DNA from 3 places in the Alsobacter sp. R-9 genome. Region 2 is predicted to be linked to each of the others. Evidence: predicted binding sites of a transcription regulator. Region 2 holds the regulator's gene; each other region holds the start of a gene.

Region 1 (4,822 bases), on a different contig from region 2:
CAGTCCGTCCGACCACTTGTAGTCGAGGAAGCAGGCCTTGATCTTCGCCGCGAGTTCCGGCTTCAGGTCGTGCGGCATCGACCACGACGAGGTGGGGAAGGTTTCGCTCTGCCAGATCACGCGGAACTGGTCGCCCTTCACCGCGCCACGCGCCACCATGCGCTCGAACACGTCCGACGCCACCGGGGCCATGTCGTAGTCGCCCGAGGCGACGCCGAGCACCGACTTGTCGTGGCCGCCCGACATCAGGACCTTGTAGTCGTCGTCGGGCTTCAGGCCCTGCTCGGGAAAGAACACGCGTGGCGCGAGGTTGCCGGAGTTCGACGACGGCGCCGTGTGCGCGACCTTCTTGCCCTTGAGCTCGGCGAGCGTCTTGTAGGGGCTGTCACTCTTCACGATGGCGAAGAGCTTGTAGCCGGACACGCCCTTCTCGGAGCCGATCACCGCGAAGGGCACCGCTCCCGCGAGGTTGACGGCGAAGCCGACGACACCGGTCGCAAAGCCCGAGATGTGCAGGCGGCCCGACCGCATGGCCTCGATCTGGGCGGCGTTGTTCTGCACCGGGAAGAAGACGATCCGCTTGCCGGTGCACGTCCCCAGGTAGTCCATGAACGGCTGGTACACCGTCTGGTAGACCGCAGGATTCTCGACGGGCGAGTAGGCGAAGATCAGCGTCGAGGGATCCTTCAGCTTGGACGGGTCTTTCGGCGTATCGGCGACGAGGTCGTTGTCGGCATCGCAATAAGCCGTGTCCAGCTGTCCACGGTTGGAGCAGGCGTCCTGGGCCATCGCGGGCAGGGACGCCCCGGCGAGCAGGAGGACGGCGAGGAAGGTGGCGCGGGTCATGGTCGATCCTCAGGGCTTGGGAGCTGCGGGCTGCTCGGCGGGCTTGGCGGCCTCGGCGGCCTTCTTGGCCGCGGCGTCTGCCTCGCGCTTGGACTCGGCCTCGTAGGCCGCCTTGTTGTACGGGGTGCCCGACTTCTCGGCGACCTCGCGCACGACGGCCCAGTCCTTGGCGTAGGAGATGGGCAGGAAGCGGTCGTCCCCGTTGAACTCCTTCTGCATCTCCGGCGTGAACCGGAAGGAGAAGAAGCAGCTCTTCAGCTTCTCGGCGAGCTCGGGCTTCAGGTCGTGCGCGTAGGCGAAGGAGGAGGTCGGGAAGACGGGGCTGCGGTACAGCACCCGGATATCCGCCTCCTTGATCGTGCCGCGGGTGATCATCCGCTCCATCACGTCCGAGGCCACGGCCGCCATGTCGTAGTCGCCCGAGACGACGCCGAGCAGCGACTTGTCGTGGCCGCCCGACATCAGGGGCTTGTAGTCCTCGTCCGTCTTCAGGCCCTGGTCGGGGAATAGGACGCGCGGCGCGAGGTTGCCCGAGTTCGAGGACGGGGAGGTGTGCGCAACCTTCTTGCCCTTGAGATCGGACAGCTTCTGGTAAGGGCTGGACGCCTTGACCACTGCTGCGAGCGTATATCCCCGCACCTCGGTCCCCAGCCCCTTCGCCGCGAAGGGCACCGCTCCGGCGAGGTTCACCGCAAAGCCGGTGGGACCGGTCGAGAAGCCCGCGAAGTGCAGGCGGCCGGACCGCATCGCCTCGATCTCGGCCGAGTTCGACTGCACGGGATAGTAGACCGTCCGCTTGCCGACGCACTTCTCGAGATGGTCGGTGAACGGCTTGAAGATGTTGGCGTAGACCGCCGGGTCCTCGACGGGCGTGTAGGCCCAGACCAGCGTGGACGGATCGCGCCAGCGCTTGGGATCCTTCGGCGCGTCGGCGACGAGATCCTTGTTCTCGTCGCAGTACAGCGTGTCGAGCTGTCCGCGGTTGGAGCAGCTGTCCTGCGCGGCGGCCGGGGCCGCGGCGGACAGGGCCAGCAGCACGAGCCCGCTTCCGGCGAGAAGGGATCGGCGAAGAAGGACGGACGGGGTCCTCATGGTTTCCTCCGGTTCAGATGGGCGCAATGCCTTGCGCTCTCCAGTTGCTTGCCGGCATCGTAGGCACGCAAACCTGTCGCCAACCTGTCGTGATCTGCCCGGATGAGGATCCTGCTCGCCGAAGACACCGCCGACCTTGCCGAGGCCGTCGCCACGCAACTGGCGAGGGCTGGACACGCGGTGACCCTCGCCGGCGACGGCGATGAGGCGAGCGCCCTTCTGCGGGGTGACCGGTTCGATCTCGTCATCCTCGACCTCACCATGCCTCTAAAGGACGGGGCGACGGTGCTGACGGAGATGCGTGCCCGGCGGGATCGGACCCCCGTGCTCGTGACGACGGCCCGTTCCGCCATCGACGACAGGATCTCGCTGCTCGACCTCGGCGCCGACGACTATCTGGTCAAGCCGTTCGACCTGCGCGAGCTCGAGGCGCGCATCCGCGCCCTCCTGCGCCGCCCCATGGGGATGGGCTCGAGCGCCGAGGTCTTCGGCAACATGACCTTCGACGCCGGGTCGCGGCAGGTCTTGGTGGAACGCGAGCCGGTCGACCTGAGCCGCCGGGAGTTCCGGCTGCTGGAGATCCTGCTCGGGCAGATCGGCAAGCCCGTCCGCAAGGAACGATTGATCGACCAGCTCTTCGGCCCGGACGACGACGTGGCTCCGAATGCCATCGAGCTGTACGTCTCGCGACTGCGCAAGAAACTCGGCAACGCGAGCCTCGACATCGCAACGCTGCGCGGGGAAGGCTACATGGCCCGCCTGCGCGGAGGCGCCGCGCCGTGACGATGGCCGGCCGGCTTCCCTCCGTGCGACGCAGGATCCTCCTCGGCGCCACGCTGATCCTCGGCCTCCTGCTGGCCGCCCTCGCGGTGATCGCACGGCAGTACTCGGAGCGGGCCGCCGACGAGGCCTTCGACCGAGTGCTGTCAGCCGCCGCGCTCTCCATCGCCGATGCGCTGCAACTGGAGGAAGGCTTCGTCACGGTGGACGTGCCGCAGGCGGCGTTCGACATGCTCGCGGCATCCCGCTCCACGCGGGTCTTCTACCGCGTGGTCGCGCCGAACGGGGCCTTCCTCACGGGGTATCCCGATCTGGCGGCGCAGGAGCCCGATCCCCGCACCGCCACGGTGCACCTCAAGGACATCCGCTACCGGGGCGAGACGGTGCGGCTGGTCAGCGTCGGTCGCTTCATCGCCAGCGGCGATACCGCGGACTGGGCCGTCGTGCAGGTGGCCGAGACGCGGGAGGCGCGGGATGCGCTGCGTGACGAACTCTTCCGTACCATCCTGCTGCCGTCGGCCCTCGCCGCACTGCTCGCCTTCGGCCTCGTCTTCATCGGGCTCAATCGTGCCTTTGCGCCTTTCGCCCGGCTGCGGGCCGAGGTGGCCTCGCGGACCTCGACCGACCTTGCGCCCATCGAAAGCCCCTATCCCCGGGAGGTGGCTGCGCTGGTCAGTGTGCTGAACGCGTTCATGGGCCGCCTGTCCACCAGCTTCTCGACGACGCGGACGCTGGTGGCGGATGCCGCGCACCAGTTGCGCACGCCCATCGCCGCGCTGCAGGCCCAGGCCGAACTCGCCCTGCGGGAGACCGATCCCGCGGCCCTCGAAAGAAGGATCGGGCGCATCCACGCGAACGCGCAGGTGATCGCCCAGCTGCAGGGACAGCTCCTCGCGTCGGCCAACGTGTCGCATCGCCTCGACGCGCAGCCGCGGCATGCGGTGGCGCTGGCCAGCGTGGTATCCGCCGTGATCGACGGGCTCCACGACGACCAGCTCGCCCGCATCGACCTCGCCATCGAGGCAGGCGACGCGGCGGTCCTCGCGGAACCCGTCGCGTTGCGCGAGATGCTGCGCAACATCGTCGACAACGCCTTCGCCTACGCGCCAGCCGGCCCCATCCGCATCCGGCTGTCAGCAGGCGAGGCCTACGCGACGCTCACGATCGCGGACGCGGGGCCGGGCATTCCCGAAGAAGAGCGAGCGGCCGTGCTGGAACGCTTCCGCCGCGGCAGCCAGTCGGCTGGAACCCCGGGCAGCGGGCTCGGCCTCAGCATCGCGCGGGACGTCGCCGAAGCGCTCGGTGGACATGTCGAACTGGACGAGACGCCGGGCGGAGGGCTCACCGTCCGTATCGTCCTTCCGCTGGCCGCGAGGGGTGCCGTGGCCGTGGCCACCCATGGGGGGCGGGTGGGGACTGCGGTCGTGCTGTCCGCCACGATCATCGCCTTCGGCCTGACCCTCACAGGCCAGCCCGCGCTGGCCGAGATCCGCCGATTTCCCGTCCAGGGCGCCGCCGAGGTCCTCCGGATCGCGTCGGACGGCGAGCATCCGGTGATGGCTGCGCTCATCACCGCGTTCCAGGCCCGGCATCCCGGCATTGCGGTGGAGTATGACGCCCTCCCGAGCGGCCTCGTCTATCAGTCCGTCGTCACGGCGCCCGTGTCGGGGCGCGGTCCCGATCTCGCCATCGGCGGGGCGGTGGACATGCAGGTCCGTCTCGTCAACGACGGCTATGCGCAGGCCTTCACGTCGCCGCGACTCGCGTCCGTTCCAGACTGGGCCCGCTGGCGAGACGAGCTGATCGGCCTCACCTACGAGCCGCTCGTGCTGGCCTACGATCCTCGCGCGCTCGCCGTCGAGGAGCGTCCGCGAACCCGTCTCCGCCTCGCCCAACTGCTGGAGGCCAGCAAGTCCTCGTTTCGTGGCAAGGTGGTGACCTACGACATCGGCCGATCCGGGATCGGGTACCTCCACGCGGCGCTGGAGGCGAGCGTCTCGCCGGTGGCCTGGCGCCTGATGCGCTCCTTTGGCGAGGTCGAGGCGCAGATCGCGGAGACGGGCGTCTCCATGCTCGAGGCGCTCGCGCGGGGCGACGCCAGCAT
Region 2 (4,822 bases):
CGCCGTCCACAAGGCGCTCGGCTGTCTCGGCGTCGTCACCGACGGCAGCATCCGCGACATTCCGCAGTGGGCGGAGGGATTTCAGGCGCTCGCCGGCATGATCGGGCCCTCTCATGCCCACGTCCATCTCGCCGGCTTCGGCGAACCCGTGAAGGTCGCCGGGATGACCGTGCGCTCGGGCGACCTCGTCCATGCGGACAGGCACGGCGCCGTCGTCATTCCGGTCGACGTCGCCGCGAAGGTTCCCGCAGCCGCCGATCTCTGCGCCCGGCGCGAGGAGCCCATCCTGGCCGTGGCCCGGAGCCGGGACTTCTCGCTCGAGAAGCTCCGCGATGCGCTCTCGCGCGCCGACGAGATCCACTAGGCCGGCCCTTCCGACCCTGGCGCGCGGCCGCCGGCCCGCCCCGGCATTTCGCCGCGCCGGGTTGCCGTGCGCCGCCGACGCTGCGATAGAGGCGGCGCGACGCCATCGTCCGGCAGGAACGCTTGCATGCAGACCAGCGCCCCCCCTCCCGAGGGGCATGACGAGGAGGAAGGCAGCGGCATCGTCCGCTCCCGCTCCCGCTGGCGCTGGATCGGGTCTGTCCTCAGCGTCCTGCTCTTTGCCCTCTCCATCGTCGTCCTCTGGCAGATCCTCAAGCAGGTCCGTTTCGAGGACGTGACGGCGGCCTTCGCAGGAAAGGCGCGCGAGCAACTGGCGCTCGCCTTCCTTTTCACCGTGCTGAGCTATGCGCTGCTCACAGGGTACGACGCGCTCGCCCTGCACCAGATGCGCGCGAAGATCGCCTACCGCTTCACGGCGCTCGCGTCCTTCACCAGCTACGCCATCTCGTTCACGCTCGGCTTCCCGCTCTTCACGGCGGGCGCCGTCCGCTACTGGATCTACGCCCCGCGCGGGCTGCCTGCGAGCAAGGTCGCCGGCCTGACGCTCATCGCCGGCTCCACCTTCCTCATCGGCATGGGCGCCGTGGTCGGCGCGGGGCTGGTCTTCCGGGCGGAGGCCATCGCCGAGATCAACCGGCTGGCGGTGTCCGTGAACCGGCTCATCGGCATCGCCGTGCTGGGCTGCATCGGCGCCTACATCGTCTATTCGTGGCTCGGCCGGCGACGCATCCGCATCGGCCGCTGGCGGCTGGAACTCCCGAGCTTCAGGGTGTCGGTCGGGCAGATCCTGCTCGGCGTCGGTGACGTCTGCTGCGCCGCCACCGTGCTCTACGTGCTGCTGCCCGCCGGATACGGCGTCGAATTCGGGACCTTCGCCGCGGTCTACGCCTTCGCCTGCATCCTCGGCATGGTCAGCCACGCCCCGGGCGGGCTGGGCGTGTTCGAGGCGACCATCCTGCTCGCCTTCTGGCGCCTGCCCTACGAGGGGCTGATCGGCGCGTTGCTGCTGTTCCGCATCTGCTACTACCTCGTGCCGTTCGTCATCGCGCTTCTCGTGCTCGGCGGGCTCGAGATCGCCACCCGGGTCCGGGCCTTCCGGGCGCGGGTGGAAGAAGGCACGGTCCGCGAGGACTGACACGCCACCGTCGCACGACGCATGACCATGATGCTGCGACCGGAGGAGACCATGCCGCGCGTCGACGATCCCGATCCGTCCGGGCAGGCCCTGATGCGGGCCATCCTCGCCGCGCTGTCCGATCCGGCCATCGTCACGGATCCCGGCGGCGTCGTGCTGGCCTTCAACGCATCCGCCGGCGCGGCATGGCCGGCGCTGGCCGCCGGCCGGCCGCTCTCCTTCGCCGTTCGCTCTCCGGACGTGGTGGACGCACTGCGACGGCTGCGCGACGGGGAAACCCGCGTGATCGGTTCCTATGCGGAGCGCGTTCCCGTCGAGAAGTTCTTCGACGTGACCGCCAGCATCCTCGCGCCGGACGCCGGGCGCGGCGAGCCCTCGGCGCTGCTCCTGTTCCGCGACCGCACCGAGCAGCAGCGCCTCGACATGATGCGCGTCGACTTCGTCGCCAACGCCAGCCACGAACTGCGGACGCCGCTGGCCTCCGTCCTCGGCTTCATCGAGACGCTCCAGGGGCCGGCCCGCGACGATGCGGTGGCGAGGGAACGGTTCCTCGGCATCATGCGCGAGCAGGCCCGGCGCATGGCCCGGCTGATCGACGACCTCCTGACGCTGTCGCGGGTCGAGATGGCCGAGCATCGCCGCCCGGAGGCGCCGGTCGACCTGGGCGCCGTCGTCCGGCAGGTGATGGACACGCTGCGGCCCCTCGCGGACGACAGGGGCGTCGCCCTCGCCCTCGACCAGCGTCTCCCGGCACCGGTCGTGCCCGGCGACCGGGACGAGCTGCTGCGGGTCGTCGAGAACCTGATCGAGAACGCGATCAAGTACGGACAATCCGGCGGAAAGGTCGATGTCACGCTGGACGAGGAACCGGACGCGGGCACCGGCGGGACGGTTCGCCTGTCGGTCCGGGACTACGGGCCGGGGATCGCGCCCGAGCACGTGCCGCGCCTCACCGAGCGGTTCTATCGCGTGGACACCGGTCAGAGCAGGGTCCAGGGAGGCACGGGTCTGGGCCTTGCCCTCGTCAAGCACGTCCTCAACCGCCACCGCGGACGCCTTGTGATCGAGAGCCGCCCGGGCGAGGGCGCCACCTTCCGGGTCCTTCTTCCCTCGAGGGTCGAAGACGGCCGCGTCGGCTGACGGGTGTTATAAAAGCGTCATCCCGCAGTCATAGAAGGAACGCGTCCCAGCGGGGGTGTGACCATGGCGAGCGTGCCGCGAATCCTGATCGTCGAGGACGAGGAGCCGCTGACCCTGCTCCTGCGCTACAATCTCGAGTCGGAAGGCTATGCCGTGGAAACCGTTGCGCGCGGTGACGACGCGGAGCTGACCCTGCGCGAGACCGTTCCCGACCTTGTCCTTCTCGACTGGATGCTGCCCGGCCTGTCGGGGATCGAGCTCTGCCGCCGGCTGCGGCAGCGCCCCGAGACGCAGCGGCTTCCCGTGATCATGCTCACCGCCCGCGGAGAGGAGAGCGAGCGCGTCCGCGGCCTCGCCACCGGCGCCGACGACTACATCGTCAAGCCGTTTTCGGTGCCCGAGCTCCTCGCCCGCGTGCGGGCCCTGCTGCGCCGGGCCTCCCCCGAACGCGTCGCGAGCGTTCTGGAGGCCGGCGACATCGCGCTCGACCGCGAGACGCGGCGCGTGCGCCGGGGCGGCCGGGAACTGCACCTCGGGCCTACTGAATTCAGAATGCTGGAGTTCCTGATGGAGAAGCCGGGCCGGGTCTTCAGTCGCGCCCAGCTTCTCGACGGCGTGTGGGGCATGGACAGCGAGATCGACGAGCGCACCGTCGACGTCCATGTGGGCCGCTTGCGCAAGGCACTCAACCGTCCGCGGGAGCGTGATCCGATCCGCACGGTGCGCGGCGCCGGGTATTCCTTCGACGAGACCTTCTCCCGCCGCGCCTGAAGGGTTGCACGACGCCGCACTGTCCGGCGCGCATGGCTCCCCGCTTGGCCCGGAGGGGCGACGCGGCTACGCTCTTCCCATGTCGGAGATCCGGACCCGTCCCATCCGCCGCCCGCCGCCGGCGCGCCCGCCCGAGCGACGGCCCGCGCCCGCCATCGCCGAGGCTCTGGCGGGGATCGTCCTGCGCGTGCCGACGTCCCGCATCGCCCTGCGCCAGTCGCCGACGACCTTCTCGGTCGAGGGAACCGGTTCGCCGGGCCTCTGCTGGTTCTTCATCGGGCTCGACGTCCGCCGCGGTCGCTACGAGGTCCATGTCGAGGACGTCGAGCAGCACGGCAGCCTGCGGGGCCTGCGCCACGGCGAGCTCGAAGCGGTGCTGAGGGCACTGGTGGCGGGAGAGGTCTGGGTCGTCTCGACGGTCGATCGCCGGGCTTCACGCACGCGCATCCGCCTGCGGGAGCCCGGGCTTTCAGACTGGGTTCACCGGCGCTCGCGCTGGCTCGTGCCGCGCCGCCCCGGATACCGGCGGCAGCGCTTTGCCGACTATCGCGACGACGGCGCCTGAGCGGCCTAGTCGCGCGCGACGGTCCGGTTGCGGTCGCGGCGACGCTCCAGCGACGGCTGATAGGCGATCTGCGCGTGATAACCGCAATAGGGGGTGCCGGGCGGGGACTTCGCGCCGCAGAAGCGGAAGTCCGGCGACGTCGGGTCGCCATGCGGCCAGCGGCACATGGATTCCCGCAGCTCCATGATCGTGACCCGCTCCGACATCGGGATCACCACCTCCGGCGCGGGCGCCGGGGCCACGTGAACGACGGGGGCCGGCGTCGGCGCCGCCTTCGGGCTGAGCGCGAGGTTGCCGCGCACGGCGGGCCCGTGGCTCATCGGATGGCTGGGCGCGCGGGTGGTCTTGCGCGGCCGTGCGGCCTGCGGCGCCGGCGCCTTGGCGCGACCCGACAGTCCAAGGCGGTGCACCTTCCCGATCACGGCGTTGCGCGTCACGCCGTTTCCGAGCTCGGCGGCGATCTGGCTGGCGCTGAGACCCTGGTTCCAGAGTTTCTTCAGCAGCTCGACGCGATCGTCGTTCCAGGACATCGGCCTCATCCCCGTCTGTGTTGAGCGGCGCCTCGAATCCGCCTCCGTTCGCTCCCCCCGTTCCCCGGACGAGCGCACGCAAGATATCGATGGTTCCGTAGTTTGCCGCACCAGATGTCGTATTCGACAGGGGCGAACCTACGCCAGCCGCGGACTCCGGTGCAACCGGACAGTCCGCCGGTCCCGCGTTTTCAACAAGGATCGTGGCGCCACCGCGGCGGGGGTGCCGCGACGCTCGCGCGCAGCCGCGCGTTGACAAGAAGAAAGGCCTGCCACATTAGTTTTTCGGTCGTGCCG
Region 3 (4,822 bases), on a different contig from region 2:
GGACGCTGGTCATGCGCGCAACAGCTCCCGCTCGGGCCGCTCGGCCGGAAGCGATTCGGGATGGAAGCAGGCCGCGCGTCGCCCCGCCCCGACGGGAGACAGCCTCGGCGATCCTGACGTGCAGGCCTCGGACCGCCGGTCGCACCGGTCTGCGAAGGCGCAGCCCGTGGGAAGGTGGCGTGGGTCGGGCACCGTGCCGGGGATCGCCGTGAGCCGGCGACGGGGGCCGTCGATCGGCGGCAGGGCGCCGATCAAGCCTCGGGTGTAGGGGTGCCGCGGAGCGGAGAAGAGTTGCGCGGCCGGCGCCTCCTCCACGATGCGCCCGGCATACATGACGCACACCCGGTCGCAGATGTCGGATACGACGCCGAGGTCATGGCTGATCAGGACCAGCGCCATCCCGGTCTCGCGCCGGATCTGCTGGATCAGGTCGAGGATCTGCGCCTGGATCGTCGCGTCAAGCGCCGTGGTCGGCTCGTCGGCGATCAGCAGGTCCGGCTGGCCGGCGAGCGCCATCGCGATCATGATCCTCTGGTTCTGCCCGCCGGAGAACTCGTGGGGGTAGGCCGAAAGCCGCCGCCCGGCGTCCGGAATGCCGACGAGATCGAGCAGCCGCCGCGCCTCCGCGACGGCGCTCGCGCCGGAGAGCTCGCGATGGAGCGCAAGGGCCTCGACGAGTTGGCGGCGGATCGACAGGACCGGGTTGAGGGCACTGGCCGGGTCTTGGAAGATCATCGCGATCTTTCCGCCGCGGACCGTGTCTAGCGCGCGCTCCGGGGCCCGAAGCAGATCCTGGCCCTGAAGCGTCACTCGGCCGGCGATCCGCGCCTTCGCCGGGAGAAGACGAAGGGCAGCGAGCCAGGTCACGGACTTGCCCGATCCCGACTCGCCCACCAGCCCGACCGCCTCTCCTGGGGCCACGGCGATGTCAACGTCCCGCAACACCGGCACGTCGTCGAAGGACACCGTCAGGCGTTCCAGGCTGACGAGCGGCGGGGCGGCAACGGCGGCTGGCAGGGCCTTTTCCAATTGCACGGGCTGGATGATCGACATGGCGCGGTTCCCGGGTCGAATGGAGAAACAGCCGGCCCGAGGGAACGGGCCGGCCGAATGGTGAGGGTCGATCAGGCGCCGAAGTTGCCCTGGCGGAAGTCCATGGCGAAGGCCGGGGCCGTCTTCCAGCGGATCGACTTCGGCTTGGCCGTGAACGTCGCGTTCTGGTGCAGCACCGTGTAGGCGGGGTCCTCACGCTCGCAGATCTCGAGCATGCGGCGGAACGCCTTCTTCCGGGCGGCGCGGTCGGTCGACGTCTCCATGATCTCGGAGAGCTTGTTCGCCTCCTCGTTGCTCCACTCGCCGATCTGCTGCTGCTGACCGTTGGGTCCGTGCTGCGCCACGAGGGACGAGACGGGATCGTTGAAGGGCGCCGAGTTCGACCAGTCGCGAACGCCGCGGGTGTCGCCGCGCTCCATGATCTGGGTCCAGTTCTCCTTCGTCTGGATCTGGACGTTCAGCCCCACGGCCTTCCACATCTCGACGAGGATCTGCGCCGTCGCGACCTGGTTCGTGTAGTAGTTGTTGAGCAGCCGGTAGGGGATCGGTTCGCCCTTGTAGCCGGCCTGCTTGAGAAGCGACTGGGCCAGCTTCGGATCGAAGGCGGGGACCTCCCAGTCCGCGATGAACATGTCGTCGTAGTACTCCCACTGCAGTCCTCTCGGCACGACAGTCCGCCCGGCCCACAGGCTCTCGACGATCGCCTGCCGGTCGATCGAGTGGGTCATGGCGCGCCGGACGAGCGGATTGCCGAGTACGGCGTGGTTCTTGTCGAACACGGTCAGCCGGTGGTTGAGGATCGTGCCGCCCTGCACCTCGAACGTGCCGCTCTTCTCGATCCCAGGGATCTGGTCCGGCGGGATGTCGCAGGCGAACTGGTACTCGCCGGCGAAGAGGCCGTTTACGCGGCTGGCGACCTCGGGGACCTCGACGAACCGGATCCGCTTGATCGGCGGACGGCCGCCCCAGTACTCGTCGTGCGCCTCGAGGATCAGGTACGTGTCGGGCTTGAACTCGACGACCTTGTAGGGGCCGGTCGTGACGGGCTTGCGCGCCCAGTCCAGATAGCTGGCGGCGTTGTCCCACCCCTTGCGGCTCATCACCTCCGAACCATAGCGCGACAGCCGGCCCTCGAGCGTGACGTCGGGCGTCGCGTTGTAGAAGCGGACGGTGTAGCGGTCGACGGCGTCGACTCTCAGGAGATCAGGCCACGCGCGGCGTGCGGTGGCGGGAACCTCCGGCGGCAGTTCGCGGCCCGCGCGCGGGGTCGGGATCGTCTCGAAGGCCTTGATCGTCGAGCGGTTCTTCGCCTGCGTGTCGGCGAACATCCGCTCGCGCGAAAAGGAGAACACGACGTCGTCGGCCGTCATCTCCTCGCCATTGTGGAACTTCACGCCCTGACGCAGCACCAGTTCGACCGTCTGGTCGTCGATGCGCCGCCATTCGGTGGCGAGCAACGGGATCTTCTTGAGACCCCCGAGCCAGTCGCGCCCGATGAGTCCTTCCCAGAGCGAGGAGAAGAACACCCGCTCACCGACGTTCGACTGCTCGCGCAGGACGTCGAGCGTGTTCGAGTTGGACACCTTCTGGACCGCCACGGTGATCGACGGCCGATTGTCCGCCTGACCGATGGCGAAGCGCGGCAAGGCGAGCGTGCCGGCAAGGCCGGCGCCGGACGCGAGAAGGCTTCGACGGGAAAGCTGGGTCATGGGGATCCCCCTTGTTTGCGGAAGCTGGCCGGACTTTTCCGGCCCGTGATGTTCAGAGCTGGACCGGGACGCTGACCGCGACGGCCGCAGGGGGCGCCGCGATCCGCATCGCCGGCCGGTTCGTCCGCGGTACGACGCTGATCTGCACAGGCACGACGCGCCGGATCGGAAGCCGGATGGTGCGCGCCGGCCCGATCGGGCCGGCGCATGTCCGTGGAGGGCACGGTGCCGCGGCCTTGAGGTCCCGGCGAGGAGCCAGACGCAGCATGGATCGACGCGATACCCGCATCATGCCCAGCCTCCGTGCGCTTTGAAGTTCGGCCCGGGTCATGTTCGCCGGACACCGGAACGCTAGGCCTGCCGTTCGACGTCGCGATGACAGGTGATTGACATCTGCGCGACGGACGCAGGTCCTATGGCGCCCGAGCAGTGATGAGTTTGATCGGCCGCCGCGTCCGGTGATTGGCAGCGACGCGGCCGCCCTCACGCGAATAGGGGCACAGCGTGGACGACAGACGTCACCGCGTTGTCATGGGGCTCAGGCAAGCGGAGGTAGATCCAACCAGCGCGGAGATATCCATGCGCCCCCTCGCTTCCCTCCTGCTGGCCTCGGTCGTCGTGATCGCCAGCGTGCCGGCGGTCCGCGCCGAGCCGGTGTTCAACCGCATCGCGTCGTTCCCCATCGTGCTGAACCTGCCGGCGGATCGCGATGCTAAGTCGAAAACGGTCGCCGAGATCATCGCCGGCACGGCCGATGGCAATCTGCTGGCCTATACGGACGCTGAGCAGAAGGCGCTGGGCCTCATCGACATCACTGACCCTGCCCGTCCCAGGCCGGCCGGCTTCATTCCCCTGACCGGGGAGCCGACCTCGGTCGCCATCCAGGGGCGGAAGGCTCTCGTCGCGGTCGATACGTCTCCGTCGAAGGACAAGCCCTCCGGGCACATCGCGACGGTGGACCTCGACCGGAAGGCCGTGGGCGGCACCTGTGAACTCGGTGGCCAACCCGACTCGGTCAAGGCCACGGCCGACGGGCGATTCCTCGCCATCGCCATCGAGAACGAACGGGACGAGACCAAGGACAAGGGCAAGCTGCCGCAACTGCCCGGCGGCAACCTGTCGGTCCTGGCCCTGAATGCCGACGGTGTTCCCGACTGCGGCTCGCTGCGCATCGTCGGTGTCGACGGTCTCGCGGTCGTCGCCCCGGAGGATCCGGAGCCGGAGTTCGTCGACGTCAACCGGCTCGGCGAGGCCGTGCTCACGCTGCAGGAGAACAACCACCTCGTCGTCATCGACGTCGCCTCCGGAAAGGTCCTTCGCCACTTCAGCGCGGGGGCGGTGTCGCTCAAGGGTGTGGACACGAAGCGCGACGGGATCATCGACCCGACCGGCTCCCTCGACGGCGTGAAGCGCGAGCCCGACGGCGTCGCGTGGCTGGACGACGACCGGTTCGTCACCGCCAACGAAGGCGACTACGAGGGCGGATCGCGGGGCTTCACGATCTTCCGCAAGGACGGGACGGTCGAGTACGACAGCGGGACCCTGCTGGAGCATGCGGCGATACGGCTCGGTCACTATCCGGAGCGGCGCTCGGGGGCGAAGGGCACGGAACCCGAGGGGGTCGAAGCCGCCGTCTTCGGCAGCGACCGCCTGTTTTTCGTCGGCACCGAGCGCGCCTCGCTCGTCTTCGTGTTCCGCGACCGGGGACCGGGCCAGGCGCCGGAACTGCTCCACGCGCTGCCGGCCGGCGCCGGCCCCGAGGGCCTCCTCGCGCTGCCCCAGCGAGACCTGCTCGTGGTGACGAGCGAAGTGGACGGCGGCGCCGACGGCCTCGCCCGCCCCCATGTGATGATCTACCGCCGCGCCGAGGGCACGGCCTCCTATCCGACCATCCAGTCCGGCAACGACGCAGCCGGCCTTGCGATCGGCTGGGGTGCGCTCTCCGGACTGGCGGCCCACCCGACGCAGGCGGGACGTCTCTTCGCCGTAACCGACAGCGCCTACGCCACGTCCCGCATCCTCGCCGTCGATGCGTCGCGGGCACCGGCGCAGATCGCGGA

Evidence for each region. Region 2 encodes PhoB, which activates phosphate uptake and scavenging genes when phosphate is short. Its sites were predicted from a motif close to TGTCATNNANCTGTCAT; they were not measured.
Region 1: the regulator PhoB is predicted to act here: its motif matches at 2,013-2,029, upstream of phnD (phosphate/phosphite/phosphonate ABC transporter substrate-binding protein).
Region 3: the regulator PhoB is predicted to act here: its motif matches at 3,138-3,154, upstream of ACX9GQ_RS21480 (esterase-like activity of phytase family protein).

Annotation. Positions count from the first base shown of each region.
Region 1 covers NZ_JBTSWJ010000012.1:98,269-103,090, forward strand. Annotated here, with positions in the region: gene phnD (phosphate/phosphite/phosphonate ABC transporter substrate-binding protein) at 1-846, opposite strand, end outside; gene phnD (phosphate/phosphite/phosphonate ABC transporter substrate-binding protein) at 856-1,938, opposite strand; gene ACX9GQ_RS18795 (response regulator) at 2,041-2,721, shown strand; gene ACX9GQ_RS18800 (sensor histidine kinase) at 2,724-4,822, shown strand, end outside.
Region 2 covers NZ_JBTSWJ010000003.1:423,407-428,228, forward strand. Annotated here, with positions in the region: gene ACX9GQ_RS07510 (RraA family protein) at 1-364, shown strand, start outside; gene ACX9GQ_RS07515 (lysylphosphatidylglycerol synthase domain-containing protein) at 491-1,519, shown strand; gene ACX9GQ_RS07520 (ATP-binding protein) at 1,547-2,659, shown strand; gene phoB (phosphate regulon transcriptional regulator PhoB) at 2,723-3,430, shown strand; gene ACX9GQ_RS07530 (hypothetical protein) at 3,510-3,995, shown strand; gene ACX9GQ_RS07535 (GcrA family cell cycle regulator) at 4,001-4,525, opposite strand.
Region 3 covers NZ_JBTSWJ010000016.1:44,267-49,088, forward strand. Annotated here, with positions in the region: gene ACX9GQ_RS21465 (ABC transporter ATP-binding protein) at 1-13, opposite strand, end outside; gene ACX9GQ_RS21470 (ABC transporter ATP-binding protein) at 10-1,053, opposite strand; gene ACX9GQ_RS21475 (ABC transporter substrate-binding protein) at 1,125-2,762, opposite strand; gene ACX9GQ_RS21480 (esterase-like activity of phytase family protein) at 3,342-4,822, shown strand, end outside.